DNA from 4 places in the Mesorhizobium sp. M1312 genome. Region 1 is predicted to be linked to each of the others. Evidence: predicted binding sites of a transcription regulator. Region 1 holds the regulator's gene; each other region holds the start of a gene.
What was found. Region 1 encodes PhoB, which activates phosphate uptake and scavenging genes when phosphate is short. Its sites were predicted from a motif close to TGTCATNNANCTGTCAT; they were not measured.
Positions count from the first base shown of each region.

Region 2: a site for PhoB is predicted at 2,167-2,183, ahead of ugpB (sn-glycerol-3-phosphate ABC transporter substrate-binding protein UgpB). Genes of this name have one in related genera too.
Region 3: a site for PhoB is predicted at 2,017-2,033, ahead of phnF (phosphonate metabolism transcriptional regulator PhnF). Genes of this name have one in related genera too.
Region 4: a site for PhoB is predicted at 2,404-2,420, ahead of NKH36_RS19500 (alkaline phosphatase D family protein). Genes of this name have one in related genera too.

Region 1 covers NZ_JAMYLQ010000011.1:16,449-20,659, forward strand. Annotated here, with positions in the region: gene xylF (D-xylose ABC transporter substrate-binding protein) at 1-450, opposite strand, end outside; gene NKH36_RS14850 (ROK family protein) at 718-1,965, shown strand; gene phoB (phosphate regulon transcriptional regulator PhoB) at 2,134-2,823, opposite strand; gene phoU (phosphate signaling complex protein PhoU) at 2,840-3,547, opposite strand; gene pstB (phosphate ABC transporter ATP-binding protein PstB) at 3,586-4,211, opposite strand, start outside.
Region 2 covers NZ_JAMYLQ010000021.1:83,602-87,812, forward strand. Annotated here, with positions in the region: gene argH (argininosuccinate lyase) at 1-1,312, opposite strand, end outside; gene tlpA (thiol:disulfide interchange protein TlpA) at 1,347-2,033, shown strand; gene ugpB (sn-glycerol-3-phosphate ABC transporter substrate-binding protein UgpB) at 2,246-3,556, shown strand; gene ugpA (sn-glycerol-3-phosphate ABC transporter permease UgpA) at 3,638-4,211, shown strand, end outside.
Region 3 covers NZ_JAMYLQ010000017.1:79,275-83,485, reverse strand. Annotated here, with positions in the region: gene NKH36_RS20015 (carbon-phosphorus lyase complex subunit) at 1-859, opposite strand, end outside; gene phnH (phosphonate C-P lyase system protein PhnH) at 861-1,472, opposite strand; gene phnG (phosphonate C-P lyase system protein PhnG) at 1,472-1,936, opposite strand; gene phnF (phosphonate metabolism transcriptional regulator PhnF) at 2,059-2,811, shown strand; gene NKH36_RS19995 (zinc-binding alcohol dehydrogenase family protein) at 3,070-4,086, opposite strand; gene NKH36_RS19990 (ABC transporter permease) at 4,155-4,211, opposite strand, start outside.
Region 4 covers NZ_JAMYLQ010000016.1:119,547-123,757, reverse strand. Annotated here, with positions in the region: gene NKH36_RS19515 (hypothetical protein) at 1-334, opposite strand, end outside; gene NKH36_RS19510 (TetR/AcrR family transcriptional regulator) at 380-979, opposite strand; gene NKH36_RS19505 (MFS transporter) at 1,062-2,345, shown strand; gene NKH36_RS19500 (alkaline phosphatase D family protein) at 2,493-4,067, shown strand.

The DNA of each region.
Region 1 (4,211 bases):
GACGTAATTGCCTTCCGGCGCCACCTTGAACACTTCGCGGGCCTGCATGCGGCCGACTTCCTGGTTGTCGAAGGTCAGATAGAAGACGTCCTTGTTCTCGATCAGCCGGTCATAGCCGACGACCGGAATGCCTTCGTCCAGCGCCTTCTGCACCGCCGGCCCGATGGCCGAGGCATCCTGCGCAAGGATGATCAGCGCGTTGGCGCCCTGCGAGATCAGGCTCTCGACGTCAGTCAGCTGCTTGCCGGGATTGGACTGTGCATCGACGGAAATATACTTGTCGCCGGCTGCCTCGATCGCCGTCTTCATGGCGGCTTCGTCGGTCTTCCAGCGCTCTTCCTGGAAGTTCGACCACGAAACGCCAATGACCTTGTCCTTCGCCTGTGCGACCGACGCGAGCGTCAGCGACATCGCGACCCCCACCAGAATGGCGGCTGTGAATCTCTTCATGATATTCCTCCCTGCGCCGCGTACGGCACGACCAGACTGGCCCGAAGGCCGGCACAAAGGCTCTATTTTTTCGAGCCTCGAAAAAATACTGGTCCAACGCCGAAGCGCTGTCAACATCAAACCTGATGGATCTTGATGTCCCTGCCGACTTATTTCGAGTCTCGGAATAAACAATGACAGGGCCCGCTGCTTCTGCGAATATTTATCGGACATTACCGACGGCTTCCGATCCATGAGCGGCCGCGGCAATAGGGAGGAAGCAAAAGAATGTCGGTTGGAATCCGTCATGACGATTTGCGCCGGCGCAACCGGGCCATGGTGATTTCGGCCGTACGCCGGGCCGGCCAGCCGTCGCGAACCGAGATCGCCGCAACCACTGGCCTCAGCCATTCGACCATATCGGCGATCTCTTCCGACCTGATCCAGGAAGGCATCCTGACCGAGATCAAGGCGAGCGAGACCGTTTCGATGAAACGCGGCCGACCGCAGGTCGGCCTCAGCCTCAATCCGGAAGCCGCTGCGGTATTGGCGGTCGTGTTGTCGCTGAATTTCCTGTCGGTCGCCGTCATCGATTATGCCGGACAGGTGGTCGCAGAGGAACAGCGCCGGCTGGACACGCTGACCATGTCGCGCGACGAGCTGATCGGCGAATGTGTCGCCATCGTCCGGCGCCGGGTCGAAGACCCCGACCTCGATGTCCAAAGCGTCGCCCGCATCGCGCTGGCGATCCAGGGCATCACCGATTCCCATGCGCGCGCCATGTTGTGGTCGCCGATCACGCCGCAGACGAATATCGCCTTCGCCGACATTCTGGAACGCGAGTTCGGCATCCCGGCCATCATGGAGAACGACTGCAACATGATGGCCGTGGCGCTGCGCTGGCGCGACCCGAATCGCTACCGCGACGATTTCATCGCCGTCCTGCTCTCGCACGGCATCGGTATGGGGCTGGTGCTGAAGGGAGAACTGTTCACCGGCACCCATTCCTCAGGCGGTGAATTCGGCCACATGATCCACCGGCCGGGCGGCGCGCTTTGCCGTTGCGGGCGGCGCGGCTGCGTCGAGGCCTACGCCGGCAACTACGCTATCTGGCGCAACGCAAGGCAATTGAGCGAGAACGCCGAGCCGGTCGCCGATGTCAGCGACGCCGAGATGCGGGCACTGGCGGCCCGGGCGCGCCAGACGGACGGACCGGAGCGCGAAGCCTACCGCAAGGCCGGCGAAGCACTCGGCTTCGGGCTCGGCAGCCTGTTCGCGCTGATCGATCCGGCGCCGGTCGCCATGGTCGGCGCTAGCGCTGCCGCCTTCGACCTGATTGAGCCGGCCCTGCGCGAGGCCATCGCCCAGACCGCCGGCGGCCAGCATTCGGGTTCGATTTCCTTCGACACCGAGCCGAACGAACTGCCGCTGATCCGCGAAGGCTGTGCCATGCGGGCGCTGAGCTTCGTCGACCAGGAGATTTTCGCGCCGGGCATTCAGGCGCGAGCCGGCTCGGTCGGAAGGAACGTGGCTTGAATTCGAAGGCAGGGATCGCCGGATCGCGACTTGGGGTGCGTTGATTCAGGTCAGGCCGAGTCGAGAATGGTGGGTTCCGAGAACCGGAGCGGAGCGTACTTTTGGGTACGTGAGGAGCGGAAGCGCAGGAGGCCGCCGGTCGCAGGCCGGCATCACCCTGAATATCAGCTAGTCTTCCCTGATCGCATAGCCCGCGCCGCGGATGGTGCGGATGACATCAGGCATGCGACCATTGTTGACCGCCTTGCGCAACCGTCCGACATGGACGTCCACCGTGCGCTCGTCGATGTAGATCGTCTCGCCCCAGACATTGTCGAGCAACTGGCTGCGCGAGAAGACTCGACCCGGGTGCCGCATCATGAATTCGAGCAGCCGGAACTCGGTTGGCCCGAGCCGGATCTCGCTCCTCTTGCGATAGACCCTGTGCGATTCGCGATCGAGCACGATGTCGCCGACCTTAAGCACGCTGGACAGCACTTCCGGCTTGGCGCGGCGCAGCAGCGCCTTGACCCTGGCCATGAATTCCGGCGTCGAGAACGGCTTGACCAGATAGTCGTCGGCTCCGGTGGAAAGGCCGCGCACCCGATCGCTCTCCTCGCCGCGCGCGGTCAGCATGATGATCGGCAGCCGCTCGGTTTCGGGACGCACCCGAAGGCGCCGGCAAAGCTCGATGCCGGAAACCGCCGGCACCATCCAGTCGAGCACCAGAAGATCGGGCACGTTTTCCTGCAGCCGAATTTCGGCCTCGTCGCCGCGCGTCACCACCTCGACCTGATAACCCTCGGATTCCAGATTGTAACGAAGAAGGACGCCCAGCGGCTCTTCATCCTCCACCACCATGATGCGCGGCGCGATCATCGGCCGGTCACTCCTGTCATGTCGCTGGCGCCGAGATCATCGTTTCGTCTAGCTTCGGCCGATCCGCCGGCAGTTGCTGCCCGGTCACGACAAAGTAGGCGTTTTCGGCGATGTTGGTGACATGATCGCCAATACGCTCGAGATTCTTGGCGCAGAACAGAAGATGCGTGCAGGCGGTGATGTTGCGCGGATCCTCCATCATATAGGTCAGGAGTTCGCGGAAAACCGCCGTGTATTTCACATCGATCTTCTGGTCGTCGGCGCGCAGTTCTTTCAACGCGCCGGCATTGCGCGACACATAGTGCTCAACCACCCCGCGGAGCTGCACAAGAACGAGATCCGCCATCGCGTCGATCCCGTGCGATAGATTACGCGGCGTGGCGCTCTGCCCGACTGCGCTGACCCGCTTGGCTATGTTCTTGGCCAAATCGCCGATGCGCTCGAGATCACCGGCCATGCGGATTGCGCCAACCACGGCGCGCAGATCTTGCGCCATCGGCTGCCGCTTGGCGATCAGCGTGATCGCGCTATCGTCGAGTTCGCGCTGCCGCGCATCCATGATGGCGTCGTCCGAGACGACGCGCTGAGCCATCGCATTGTCTGACGCAAGCAACGCGCGAATCGAGGCTGCGACCATCGCCGCGGCGAGCTCGTCCATGTCGCGGATCAGCCTGTCGATGTGCTCCAGTTCCTCGTCGAAAGATGCGACGGTGTGTTCACCCATGATACTGTCCTCGTTTTCGAAATTCGCCGCCGGACCGCTCAGCCGAACCGGCCGGTGATGTAGTCCTGGGTGCGCTTGTCGTCGGGATTGGTGAACATCTTGTCGGTCGCGCCCTCCTCGACCAGATAGCCGAGATGGAACATCGCCGTGCGTTGCGACACGCGCGCTGCCTGCTGCATCGAATGGGTGACGATGACGATCGTGTAGTTCTGGCGCAGTTCGTCAATCAGTTCCTCGACGCGGGCGGTGGCGATCGGATCGAGCGCCGAACAGGGCTCGTCCATCAGGATAACTTCCGGCGACACGGCGATGGCGCGCGCGATGCACAGGCGCTGCTGCTGTCCGCCGGAGAGACCGGTGCCCGACTCGAGCAGGCGATCCTTGACCTCGTTGAACAGGCCGGCCTTCTTCAGGCTCGATTCAACGATGCCGTCCAGCTCGGCCTTGCTCCTGGCCAGGCCATGAATGCGCGGACCGTAGGCGACGTTTTCATAGATCGACTTCGGAAACGGGTTCGGCTTCTGGAATACCATGCCGACGCGAGCTCGCAGCTCGACGACATCGATTTTCGGGTCGTAGACATCCTCGCCGTCGAGCGTGATCTTGCCGCTCACCCGCGCGATATCGATCGTGTCGTTCATTCGGTTCAGGCAACGCAGGAAGG
Region 2 (4,211 bases), on a different contig from region 1:
CCGAGTTCTGCACGGCGAGCACGGAAAACACGTCCGCCGTGATGCCGGGGTGAATGGACTGCAAGTCTTCCAGCGGCAGCCTGTCGAGCCCGATTTTCTTCTCCTCGGCCAGCGCCACCGCACGGCCGGTGACGTGGTGCGCCTCGCGGAACGGCAGGCCAAGCGTGCGCACCAGCCAGTCGGCAAGGTCGGTCGCCGTCGAATAGCCTGACCCGGCGGCCTTTTTCATGGCGGCGGCGTTCACCGTCATGTCGCGTACCATGCCGGTCATCGCCGCCAGCATCAGGTCGAGCGTCTCGGCGGCATCGAACACGGACTCCTTGTCCTCCTGCATGTCCTTGCCGTAGGTCAGCGGCATGCCCTTCATCACCGTCAGCAGGCCGACCAGATGGCCGGTGACGCGCCCGGTCTTGCCGCGCACCAGCTCGGCGGCGTCGGGGTTCTTTTTCTGCGGCATGATCGAGGAGCCGGTGGAGAATGAGTCCGACAGCCTGACGAAGCCGAATTGCGGCGTCGACCAGATGATGATCTCTTCGGCCAGCCGCGACAGATGCGTCGCGCAGATTGCCGCCAGCCCTAAGAATTCGAGCGCGAAATCGCGGTCCGAAACGCTGTCGAGGGAATTGCGCATCGGCTCGCGGAAGCCGAGAGCCTTGGCCGTCTTGTGGCGGTCGATCGGAAAGCTGGTGCCGGCAAGGGCGGCCGCGCCGAGCGGGCTTTCGTCCATCCGCTCGATGGCGTCGCGAACACGCGACAGGTCGCGCGAAAACATCTCGACATAGGCCATGCAGTGATGGCCGAAGGTCACCGGCTGCGCCGCCTGCATATGGGTGAAGCCCGGCATCACCGTCGCCGCATGCTCCTCGGCCCGTTCGAGGAACGCCGTGATCAGGCCTTTCAGCGCCTCGGCGACGCGAAAGCACTCGTCCTTGACCCATAGCCTGAGATCGACCGCCACCTGGTCGTTGCGCGAACGGGCGGTGTGCAGGCGGCCGGCGGCCGGGCCGATCAGCTCGGCAAGGCGGGCCTCGACATTCATGTGGATGTCTTCCAGCCTGGTCGAGAACTCGAACGTGCCGGCTTCGATCTCTGTCAGGATCGTGTTCAGCCCGTGAGCGATTTTTTCTTGATCGGCCGCCGAAATAATGCCCGTTTGCGCCAGCATCTCGCTATGGGCGATCGAGCCTCTGATATCCTGCGCGTAGAGTTTGCGGTCGAACGAGATCGACGCGTTGATCGCTTCCATGATCGCGGCCGGACCCGAGGCAAATCGTCCGCCCCACATCTGGTTGCTGGCCTTCCTGTCGCTCATCGCTATAACCCGTGCTCCGGAGCAGTTTTAAAAAATGGCAGACGGCAATCGATTTTTCCCGGCCCCGCGCCTCATCCTCGCCGCTTTGGTGGCGGGCGTGCTGGCCGGCGCGGTCGCGGTATATGTCAGCGAGAGCGGTTCTGGCAACAACGCGCCCGCTCAAGTCGCCGTTGACGACAGCAAGGACGATGTCGCCTGCGCCGCCAAGGTCGACCGTGCCAAGACGGTCGCGGCGGCTGCCACCGGCCAGGTTGCCGCACTGTTGCCGGCCGATCCGCCGCAATCGCTGAAAGGTCTTGCCTTCGACGACCCTGGCGGCAGGCCGATGACGCTCGCCGGCCATGCCGGCAAGACGGTGCTGCTCAATCTGTGGGCGACATGGTGCGCGCCCTGCCGTGCCGAAATGCCGGCGCTCGACGCGCTGCAGAAAGAAATGGGCAGCGACGCCTTCGAGGTCGTCGCGGTCAACGTCGATGTCGGCGACGACACCAAGCCGAAGAAGTTCCTCGAGGAAACCGGCGTCGAGGCGCTCGGCTATTACCGTGATTCGACGATGGCGCTGTTCAACGATCTCAAGACGCGCGGCCTGGCGCTCGGCCTGCCGGTCACCATGCTGATCGACGGTGAAGGTTGCCTGATTGCCCACATGAACGGCCCGGCCGAATGGTCGAGCCCCGATGCCAAGCGGCTGGTCGAAACGGCGCTTGGCAAGTCGGACTAGGCACCGGCCATCGTGCCGGTCCTGTCGCGTTGTTCGAGTGGTAAGCCGGCTTTTCAATTGCTTTCTATCGGCGCTTATTTCGAAGCGTGCACCACTTTAGGTGGAGATCAAGTTCATCGATCCGCAACAAAACCGTTGTCCAACTGTCACGAGCGGCACATATTGCCTTTGCGAGGGTGCCACTTTCGCCAATGATAAACGGGAGATGAAACATGAAGTTCTTCGGCTTCGCGGCCGGTGTTGCCGCCACCTTGACCCTGTTTTCCACCACTTCCGCCTTCGCCGTCACGCAGATCAGCTGGTGGCACGCCATGACTGGCGCCAATGCCGAGGTCGTCGACAAGATTTCTAAGGATTTCAACGCCAGCCAGAGCGATTATGAGCTGGTTCCGGTGTTCAAGGGCACCTATCCCGAGACGCTGAATGCCGGCATCGCTGCCTTCCGCGCTGGACAGGCGCCCGATATTCTCCAGGTGTTCGATGTCGGCACCGGCGTGATGATGGCGGCCGAGGGTGCGATCAAGCCGGTGGCTGAGGTGATGACCGGTGCCGGGATGACCTTCGACAAGAGCCAGTATTTGCCCGGCATCGTCGGCTATTATTCGAAGCCGGACGGCACCATGCTGTCCTTCCCCTACAACTCCTCCTCGCCGATCCTCTATTACAACAAGGACATCTTTCAGAAGGCGGGTCTCGACGTGAACAGCCCGCCCAAGACCTGGAACGAGCTGTGGGAAGCTGCCAAGAAGATCAAGACCAGCGGCGCCGCCTCATGCGGCTATACCTCGACCTGGCTGACCTGGATCCATCTGGAGAATTTCGCGGCGTGGAATGATGTGTCGTGGGCCACCCAGCAGAACGGTCTGGCCGGCGGTGATGTCGAACTCAAGATCAACGCGCCGATCTTCGTCAACCACTTCCAGGCGCTCGCAGACCTCGCCAAGGACGGCACCTTCAAATATGGCGGGCGCACTTCCGAAGCCAAGCAGATCTTCCTTGCCGGCGAATGCGGCATCTTCACCGAATCGTCGGGCGGCCTCGGCGACATCGTCAAGTCCGGCATGAACTATGGCATCGGCCAGCTTCCCTACGATACCGACGCCAAGGGCGCACCGCAGAACACCACGCCGGGCGGCGCCAGCCTGTGGGTGTTCGGCAACAAGTCGGACGAGCAATACAAGGGCGTCGCGGCCTTCTTCGCCTATCTGTCCAAGACCGATGTGCAGGAATATCTGCACCAGAAGTCGGGATACCTGCCGGTGACGCTCGCCGCCTACGAGGCGACCAAGAAATCAGGCTTCTATGAAAAGAACCCCGGCCGCGAGACACCCATCCTGCAGATGACGGGCAAGGCGCCGACCGATAACTCGAAGGGCGTGCGCCTGCCGAATCTGCCGCAGGTGCGCGATATCCAGAACGAGGAGTTGGAGAAGATGCTGGCCGGCCAGCAAACCGCTCAGCAGGCGCTTGACAATGCGGTCACGCGCGGCAACGCCGCGATCAAGGAAGCGCTGGAGAACTGACGAGATTATCTCGGTTAACCGATTGGAATATCGCCCACGCGAGCTCGCGTGGGCGACCCCTGGATAGCGAGGGAAATCAGCCTGTCTCCACGCATCGTCTTTCCCCACAAGATCCTGCCCTACCTGCTGGTGGCGCCACAACTCGCCATAACACTGGTTTTCTTCTACTGGCCGGCCGGTCAGGCGCTTTACCAATCGATGCTCAGGCAAGACCCGTTCGGGCTGAGGAGCAGGTTCGTCTGGTTCGCCAATTTCCGGAAGGTACTGGCCGATCCGGCCTACCTCAATTCGATCCAGGTCACCGTGGTGTTCTCGCTTGCGACCGCGATCGTTGCGATGGGCGTGGCCCTTTTGCTTGCAGTCATGGCCGAGAAGGCGGTGCGCGGCAAAGGCCTCTACCGCACACTGCTGATATGGCCTTATGCCGTGGCGCCGGCGATTGCCGGCATGCTGTGGCTGTTTCTGTTCAATCCTTCGATCGGCTCGTTGGCGTATTTGCTGAGAAGCCTCGGCATCGCATGGGACCCGCTGCTCAACGGCACCCACGCCATGATCCTGCTGGTGTCGGCGGCTGCCTGGAAGCAGATCAGCTACAATTTCCTGTTCTTCGTCGCCGGCCTGCAGGCGGTGCCGAAAACGCTGATCGAGGCGGCGG
Region 3 (4,211 bases), on a different contig from region 1:
TCGCCTTGCGCTCGCTCTGGCCGAAGACGAGGCCGTAACCGCGGGTGAACTGCGGCGGTGCCTTGGCCGAGCCCTTGAACTGGTTGACCATCTGGCACTCGGTGACACGCAACGAGCCGAGCGGTACGGCGAAGGGCAGCTCCGGCACGTCGAGTTCCAGCTCGACCTCGCCGATGCGAACCTCGCCGACAAAGGGATGGTTGCGGGCATAGCCGCGCTGGGTGGAATAGCCGAGCGCCAGCAAAAAACCCTCATCGCCGCGTGACAACGCCTGCAGGCGAATGTCCCGTGCCATCGGAAATTCCAGCGGCTCGCGGGTGATGTCGCCTGGGACATGGTCTTGCGGCATGTCGCCATCAGGCTCGATCAGGCCTTCGCGGGCAAGGATCGCGGAGACGCGCGGTATGGCTTCCGCCTCGCTGGCACGCTGCAGCGGCTCGGCGACATGGCCGCCCGCGGCGAGTTCGGGATCGAGCAGCCGGTGGGTGTAGTCGAAGGTCGGGCCGAGCAGCTGCCCGCCGGGCAGGTCCTTGTAGGTCGCCGACACGCGCCGCTCGACCAGCATCGCGCCGGTGTCGATCGCCCTGGTGTAGCCGAAGCGCGGCAGCGTCGTGCGATACGCGCGGACCAGGAAGATCGCCTCGATCATGTCGCCGCGCGCCTGGACGATGGCCAGCGCCGCCAATTCCCTGTCGTAGAGCGAGCCTTCGCTCATCACCCGGTCGACGCCGAGCGCCAGTTGCTCGACGATCTGGTCGAGGCGAAGCGCCGGCACCGAGCGGTCGCCGCGGCGACGGTCGGCGAGCAGGGCGTGGGCGTTGGCAATGGCCGCTTCGCCACCTTTTACCGCGACATACATATCACGCCTTCAGCGTCTTGATGCGCGTGGTACGCGGCAGGCAGGCAACGCCGTCAGGGGTGGAGAGGACGATGTCGACACCACGCGGAAAACGCTGGTTGTTCTGCTTCCATTGTTCGACGAAGTGGCGCGGCATCTGCGCCGGCGCGATGGTCGCGGTTCTTTCGATGCCAGGACCTTCGAGCAACAGAGGGGCGCCTGAAACGAGATCGCCGACCTGCAGGATCAGCGTCGTCGAGCGGTCGGGATAGTCCTGGGTGCCTTGTGAAAAGCCGTCGAGCGCCATCATCTCGGCCGGCGTGGCGATCAGCGCGAAATGCGCGTCGGCCGGCGTATTGGCCAGTGGCGCGCCGGTGTGGAAGCCGAGCCAGGACCTCACCGTCGCTGGAGCCTGCAAAACGAGGTCAAGCCAGAGCGGCGTGTCGTTGTCGCACAGCGCCAGCGCGATGGCGCCCGCGGTGGCCGACAGCGGCGCCGGCGGACGGGCAAAGACCGGCAGGGGCTGCAGGGTGCCCGGCCGCGCCATCGCATCCATCACGGCGCGGAACACCGTCTGGGCGTTGAACACCGGATCGGAAAAGCCGCCCTCGATCGCTTGCGTTGCGATGTCCATCAGTCTTCTCCGCGTACCATGGTGAAGAAATCAACCTTCGTTGCCGCCGTCTCGGCGCGCCGCCGTTCACGTTCGCTGGCCAGTGCGGCCTGCAGCGGCGCAATGAGTTTGGTCTCGACCTCGCTACGGCGGGTGGGATCCTGCCAGAGCGCGTCGGCGATTGCCGCCAGTTTTGCTTTCTGTTTGTCACGGCCCAGCGCGTAGCAGTGGCCGACCTGTCCGGATGCGAGCCGGACGGTAGCGCGGGTGACTGTCGCCTCGCCGACATTGAACGGCGCGCCGCCGCCGCCGATGCGGCCACGCACGGTGACAAGGCCGGTTTCGGGGCCGCGCAGGAGTTCTGCTTGCGAAGGCAGGCCGGCTTCGTTCCAGAGGCGGACGATATCGTCGCCGGTCGACTGCGCTAGCGTCGCCATGACGGCCTTGCGCTCAAGCTGCTGATCGCGCGCTTCCTGTTCTCGCATGGCCGCTGTTCCTTCTCGTTCCAATTTGTATAATGATGTAGACAATTATACAAATCATACCTATTCTCTAAAGCCTGTCCATGACGGATGGATGACAGGGCGAAAAAGCTCGGGGCAAAGAGATGATCGGTCAGCAGATGGCCAGCAGCTTGGAGCGGCGCAGCGGCGTCTCGCTGTGGCGGCAGATCGCGGACCAGATCCTGCATTCGATCGCCGTCGGCGACTTTGCCGAGAATGCTGCGCTGCCACCGGAAATCGCACTGGCCGAGCGCTATGGTGTCAACCGACATACGGTGCGCAGCGCCATCGCAGCCCTGGTGCAGGATGGCGTGCTCAGGGCCGAACAGGGGCGCGGCACTTTCGTGTTGTCGCGCAGGCGCCTGTCCTATCCGATCGGAGCGCGCACCCGTTTTTCGGAGGGCCTGCAAGGGCAGGCGTCGGAGCGCCGCAGCGTGCTGCTCGAATCGGCGGTCGAGCCGGCCAGCCGGCGCGTCGCCGAAGGGCTGGGGCTTGCCAAGGGTTCGAATGTAGTACGCCTCGAGACACGCGGCGAAGCCGATGGGCAACCGGTCTCGCGTGCCACCGGCTGGTTCGACGCGGGACGCTTCGCCGGCATCGATGCCGTCATGGCCGAAACCGGTTCGATAACCGCCTCATTCCAGCGTTTCGGCATCGGTGACTATCTCAGGCAATCGACGGTGCTGTCGGCCCGCCACGCGGACGCCGCCGACCTTGCCGATCTCGATCTGCAGCCCGGCGCCATCGTGCTGGTCACGGTCGCCGTCAATGTCACGCCGGACGGCCAGCCGATCCAGTTCGCCGAAACGCGGTTTCCGGCTGAGCGGGTCGAGCTCAAATTGTCGGCGAACGAGTAGCGTCGTCATCCTTGGGCGAAGCAGGAGCGCAGCTCCGTCGCGGAGACCCAAGGATCCATGCCGTAACATTGGTCGAGGAGTGAAGCGAAGCAGAATTCTGCACCGTCGCGATACTTCAAGGTCACGGCATGGATCCTATGGTCTGCGCCGCGTCGCTTCGCTCCTTGCTTCGCCACAGGATGACGAAGCGATGGATGTTTCGACTAATCGCCAAAGCGCACCTATCGACCGCCGAATTTTTATGTCAGAATCGGCATCTCATCCGACCTGGATGACGGCCTTGATCAGGCCGGATTTCTCATGCGCCCAGCGGGCGATGTCGCGCGGCGTGTCGCCAAGCGTCGTGCGATGGGTGACGAGCTTTGCCAGCGGCACAGCACCATCGCGGATCGAGGCAGCGACATGGTCGAAGTCGGCGCGCAGCGCGTTCCGGCTGCCGATCAGCGTCATCTCACGCTTGTGGTATTCAGGATCGGAAAAGACGATGTCGTCCTTGACGACGCTGACCAGGACCAGCGTCCCGCCATGCGCGACATGGGCGAAGGCCGACTGGACGGACTGGGTGTTGCCGGTGGCATCGAAAATCACGTCAAAACCTTCGCCGTTGGTCGCCTCGCGCACCAGATCGGTCGCAGACTGCCGCGAACCGTCGAGGGTGGCGAAGCCGAGTTCGCTTGCAGCAAAACCCAGCCTCTCGGCACTCATGTCGAGCAGCGTCACGTCGAGACCGGCGATACGGGCAAACAGCGCCGTGCCGAGGCCGATCGGCCCGGCGCCGATGACCAGCGTGTGCGCGCCGGGATCAGCCAGCGAGCGGCGCACGGCATGCGCCCCGATCGCCAGGAATTCGACGGCGGCGGCGTCGGCCAGCGACAGGCCGCTGGCCGGATAGAGATTTTGCGCCGGCACCAGGATCCGTTCGCACATGGCGCCGTCGCGGTGTACGCCAAGCACTTCGATCTTGACGCAGCAATTAGGCTTGCCTTGGCGGCAGGCGATGCATTTGCCGCAAGCGAGATAGGGATTGATGATCACCGGCTCGCCGATTGCGAGATCGACGCCTTCGCCGGCCTCGATCACGGTGCCGGAAACCTCGTGGCCCATGATGCGTGGATAGGCGAGGAACGGATGCTTGCCCTCGAAGATGTGATAGTCGGTGCCGCAGATGCCGACATGACTGACCGCGACCAATGCCCAGCCAGAGGGCGGAGTGCCTGGGGCCGGGCGGTCTTCCAGAACAAGCTCACCGGGCGAACGGCAGACGACGGCTTTCATGCTTTTATCCAGTCTGTGCATGGACCCGCCGGCCCCGCTAGCGCCGGGCCGGCGGTTGTTAAGATAGTCTACTTGCCGCGGCGGCGCAGGCCGTCGAAATAGACGATGACGATGATCAGCACGCC
Region 4 (4,211 bases), on a different contig from region 1:
GGATGGCGAGATCGCCGTTCGTCTCGATGCGCCATTCGAGTTTCGGTGCAGTCGAATTGAAGGCGATAAAACTTTCCCAGACCGCGGTCATGTCGCTGGGCGGAAAACCGTAGAACAGCGATTCCCGGGCATCGTCGTAAGAGATCAGTACCGGGTAGCCGCGATAGCCCGAGCAGACAAGACTGGCCCAGTCGCCTTCGCCTTCTTGCGCCTGCGCGTAGGTCACACAGCCCTTCTTCCAGTCGAGATCGGTGTAGGCGCTGGAAATGTCGCCGGCCTGGGCAGCTTGGCAGAGGCCGGTAAGGGCAAGCGGGATCGTCAAAAGGCTACGCATCGCGGACAACTCCGTTTCGAGGCTGCCGCACGGTATCGTTAAACGCTATTTCTTCAAGCTCGCTTCGATCAGCAGGTCGGCGTTCCGGGCCACAGACTTGGCCGGTCCGCCGGCACCGAACAGCTGGCCGCTGATATAGGCGCCCTCGATCAGAAGCAGCAGCCCGTCGCCCAGCGTATCGGCGTCGCCGGCACCCATTGTCGCCGCCATGGCGCGCAGGCGTCGTCGCAATTCCTGTTTATTGGCCTCGCTCACCACGCGGGCCGGATGGCCGTGCTCGGGATATTCGACGGCCGCATTGGTCATGCCGCAGCCGCGATAGTCCGGCTTTTGCGTGCGCTTGCCGATGCGGGTCAGGAAGGCGGCGATCTGCGCCCGCGGATCGCCGGGATGGGCAGCCACCGCCTCGTCGAAGCGGGCCCAGAACTCGAGGTCGTATTGCCGCAGATAGGACGCGGCCAATTCGTCCTTGGAAGGGAAGCTGCGATAGAGGCTGGGCTTGGTGACGCCGGCACGCCGTACGATCTCATCGACGCCGACCGCCCTGATGCCTTGCCGGTAGAACAGGTCGCGGGCAACGCGAAGGATTTTTTCGCCCGCGCGGGGCGGCTCATCCGCTTTGATCGTTGGTTCAATTCTTTTCATTTAGGACGTGCCGTTGCCTGCTTGACAATGTTACCGATCGGTACGTATACCTAGGTGTAATTGCAACGTACCGGTCAGTAACATGATAGCTCAATCCCGTCCCTTTGGCCAGCGCTACGCGTTCGTCGTTGTTGCCGTCATTTTCCTTTGCCTGCTGATCGCAGCGGGCCTGCGATCGGCTCCGGCCGTCATGATGCTGCCGCTGGAGGAGAGTTTCGGTTGGCGGCGCGATGTCGTCTCGCTCGCCGCGGCCATCGGCATCTTCCTCTACGGCCTGACCGGGCCGTTTGCCGCGGCACTGATGGAACGGGTCGGGCTGCGCCGCACGCTGCTGGCGTCGCTGGTGGTGATGTCGGGTTCGACAGCGCTCAGCCTGTTGATGACCGAGCCGTGGCATCTGCTTCTCACCTGGGGTGTATTCTCCGGCGTCGGTTCCGGCGCGGTCGCCACGGTGCTCGGCGCCACCATCGTCAACCGCTGGTTCAAGACCAATCGCGGCCTGGTGATGGGACTGATGTCGGCCTCCGCCGCCACCGGCCTCCTGGTGTTCCTGCCGCTGCTCGCCGCGCTCGCCCAGTCGGGCGGCTGGAAGCCGGTCGCCATCGCCGTTGCGGTCGCCACCGCCTGCCTGGTGCCGCTGGTCTGGCTGCTGGTGCCGGAGCGTCCGGCTTCGATCGGCATGGTGCGCTACGGTGCTGACGCCGACGACGTGCCGCCGGTTCCGCCGGCCTCGCAGGGCAATTTCCTCATGCAAACGCTCAGCACGCTGCGTCGTGCCGCAGGCACCCGCGTGTTCTGGTATCTGTTCGCCACCTTCTTCATCTGCGGCTTCACCACCAACGGACTGGTCGGCACGCACCTGATCGCGTTTTGCGGCGACATGGGTATCGGTCAGGTGCAAGCCGCCGGCCTGCTGTCGCTGATGGGCATCTTCGATCTGATCGGCACGACGCTGTCGGGCTGGCTCACCGACCGCTTCGACCCGCGCAAGCTGCTCGGCGTCTATTATGGCATCCGCGGCCTGTCGCTGATCTATCTGCCTTATTCCGGCTTCTCGTCGACCAGTCTGATCATCTTCGCCGTGCTCTACGGATTGGACTGGATCGCCACCGTGCCGCCGACGCTCAGGCTGTCGAACGAGGCGTTCGGCGACCGCAGTGGGCCGATCGTCTTCGGCTGGATCGTCGCCGGCCATCAGGTGGGTGCGGCGGCGGCCGCCTTCTTCGGCGGCACCATGCGTGAATTGCAGGGCAATTACGAGCTTGCCTTCCTCATCGCCGGCATGACGGCAATAGCCGCAGCCTGCATCTCGCTGCTGATCAACACCAGCCGTCCGGCCTTCGAGCCGGAACCGCAGGCGGCTTGAGCTGTGACGGCTGAGCGCAATCCCTCCCTCAAGGGGGAAGATTCGCCAGCCTGTCGATTGTCAGAAAACGTTCATCGTTTCGAGATGTGCCTGAAACATTGAGGCTGGACCTTGGCGGCGCCGTTCAACGCCATCCAGGAGACAGCCATGAACAAGATTTCGATGACCCGGCGCGCCTTCGTCACGTCCGCGAGCGCCGCCGGCCTCGTCGGCATATCGGGCCTCGCGCTTTCCTATTATTCCCGCGCAAATCAGCGGCCCGCCTTCACCCATGGCATCCAGTCGGGCGATGTCGACGCAACCAGCGGCGTGGTGTGGACCCGCACCGACCGCCCTTCGCGTGTCATGTTCGAAGTATCGTCGACGGAAGATTTCGCCAACGCCGTCCGTCTTGCGCCGCTCGATACGTCGCCGGCCAGCGATTACACCGTAAAGCGGCTGCTCACCGAACTCGCCTCCGATCAGGATATCTTCTACCGCATGATCGCGGCCGATCTTGCCGACATCAACGCCGTCTCCGAGCCGATCGTCGGCCGCTTCCGCACGGCGCCGGCCTCGAAGCGCGACATTCGCTTCGCCTGGTCGGGCGATACCGCCGGCCAGGGCTGGGGCATCGACGACACCGGCATGAAGACCTATGCCACGATCGGCAAGCATACGCCCGACTTCTTCCTGCATTCCGGCGATACCATCTATGCCGACGGCCCGATGAAGGACGAGGTCGACCTTTCCGGTGGCAGCAAGTGGAAGAACAAAGTCCTCATCGACGAAAAGCGCAAGGTTGCCGAGACGCTGGACGAGTACCGCGGCCAGTGGAAGTACAACATGATGGACAAGAACGTTCTGGGGCTCAACGCCATCTGCCCGACGTTCTACCAGTGGGACGACCACGAGGTGGTGAACAACTGGTCGGATTCGAAGGACCTGAGCGCCGACGACCGCTACTCGGAAAAAAACGTCCACGTGCTGGCGGCACGCGCGGCACGCGCCTTCCACGAGATGACGACGATCCGCTACGAGCCGTCGGAACCGGGCCGCGTCTATCGCAAGATCGACTATGGGCCGCTGCTCGACGTGTTCTTCCTCGACATGCGTTCCTATCGCGGCTCCAATAGTCCTGGCATGCAGGATACGGTGACGCCGCAATCGCGCATTCTCGGCGAACAGCAGACGAAGTGGCTGAAGCGCGAACTGGCAACCTCCAACGCGACCTGGAAAATCATCGCCGCCGACATGCCGCTCGGTCTCGTCGTCTGGAACGACGCCACCAAGAAGGCCGGCGCCGAGGCCGTCAGCAATGGCGACACTGGCCCAGCCAAGGGCCGCGAGTTGGAGATTGCCGACCTCTTTCGCTATATAAAGAATGCCGGCATCACCAACACCGTCTGGCTTACCGCCGACGTGCACTATACGGCAGCGCATTACTACAATCCTGATAAGGCGCAGTTCCAGGACTTCAATCCGTTCTGGGAATTTGTTTCGGGTCCGCTCCACGCCGGCACATATGGACCCAATGATTTCGACATGACCTTCGGCCCGGAGCTGAAATTCATCAAGGCGCCAACCGCCGAACAGGGGCAGAATCTCCCACCGTCAGCCGGCCTGCAGTTCTTCGGCCTCGTCGATATCGACGGCGCCACTGAACAGATGACGGTGCGGCTGATGGATCGCGACGACAATGAACTCTATAAGGTCACGCTCGACCCGGTGCAGTCGGCGTGAGGGGACTGGCTTCAATGATGGCCAAAACGCAGGCGGGACAGCGCCCCCCCTCTGTCCTACCGGACATCTCCCCCACACGGGGGAGATTGGCCGCTTGGGCGCTCCGGTCGCGCCTGCAACGGAGGTTGGCGAAAGCGGCGGCCA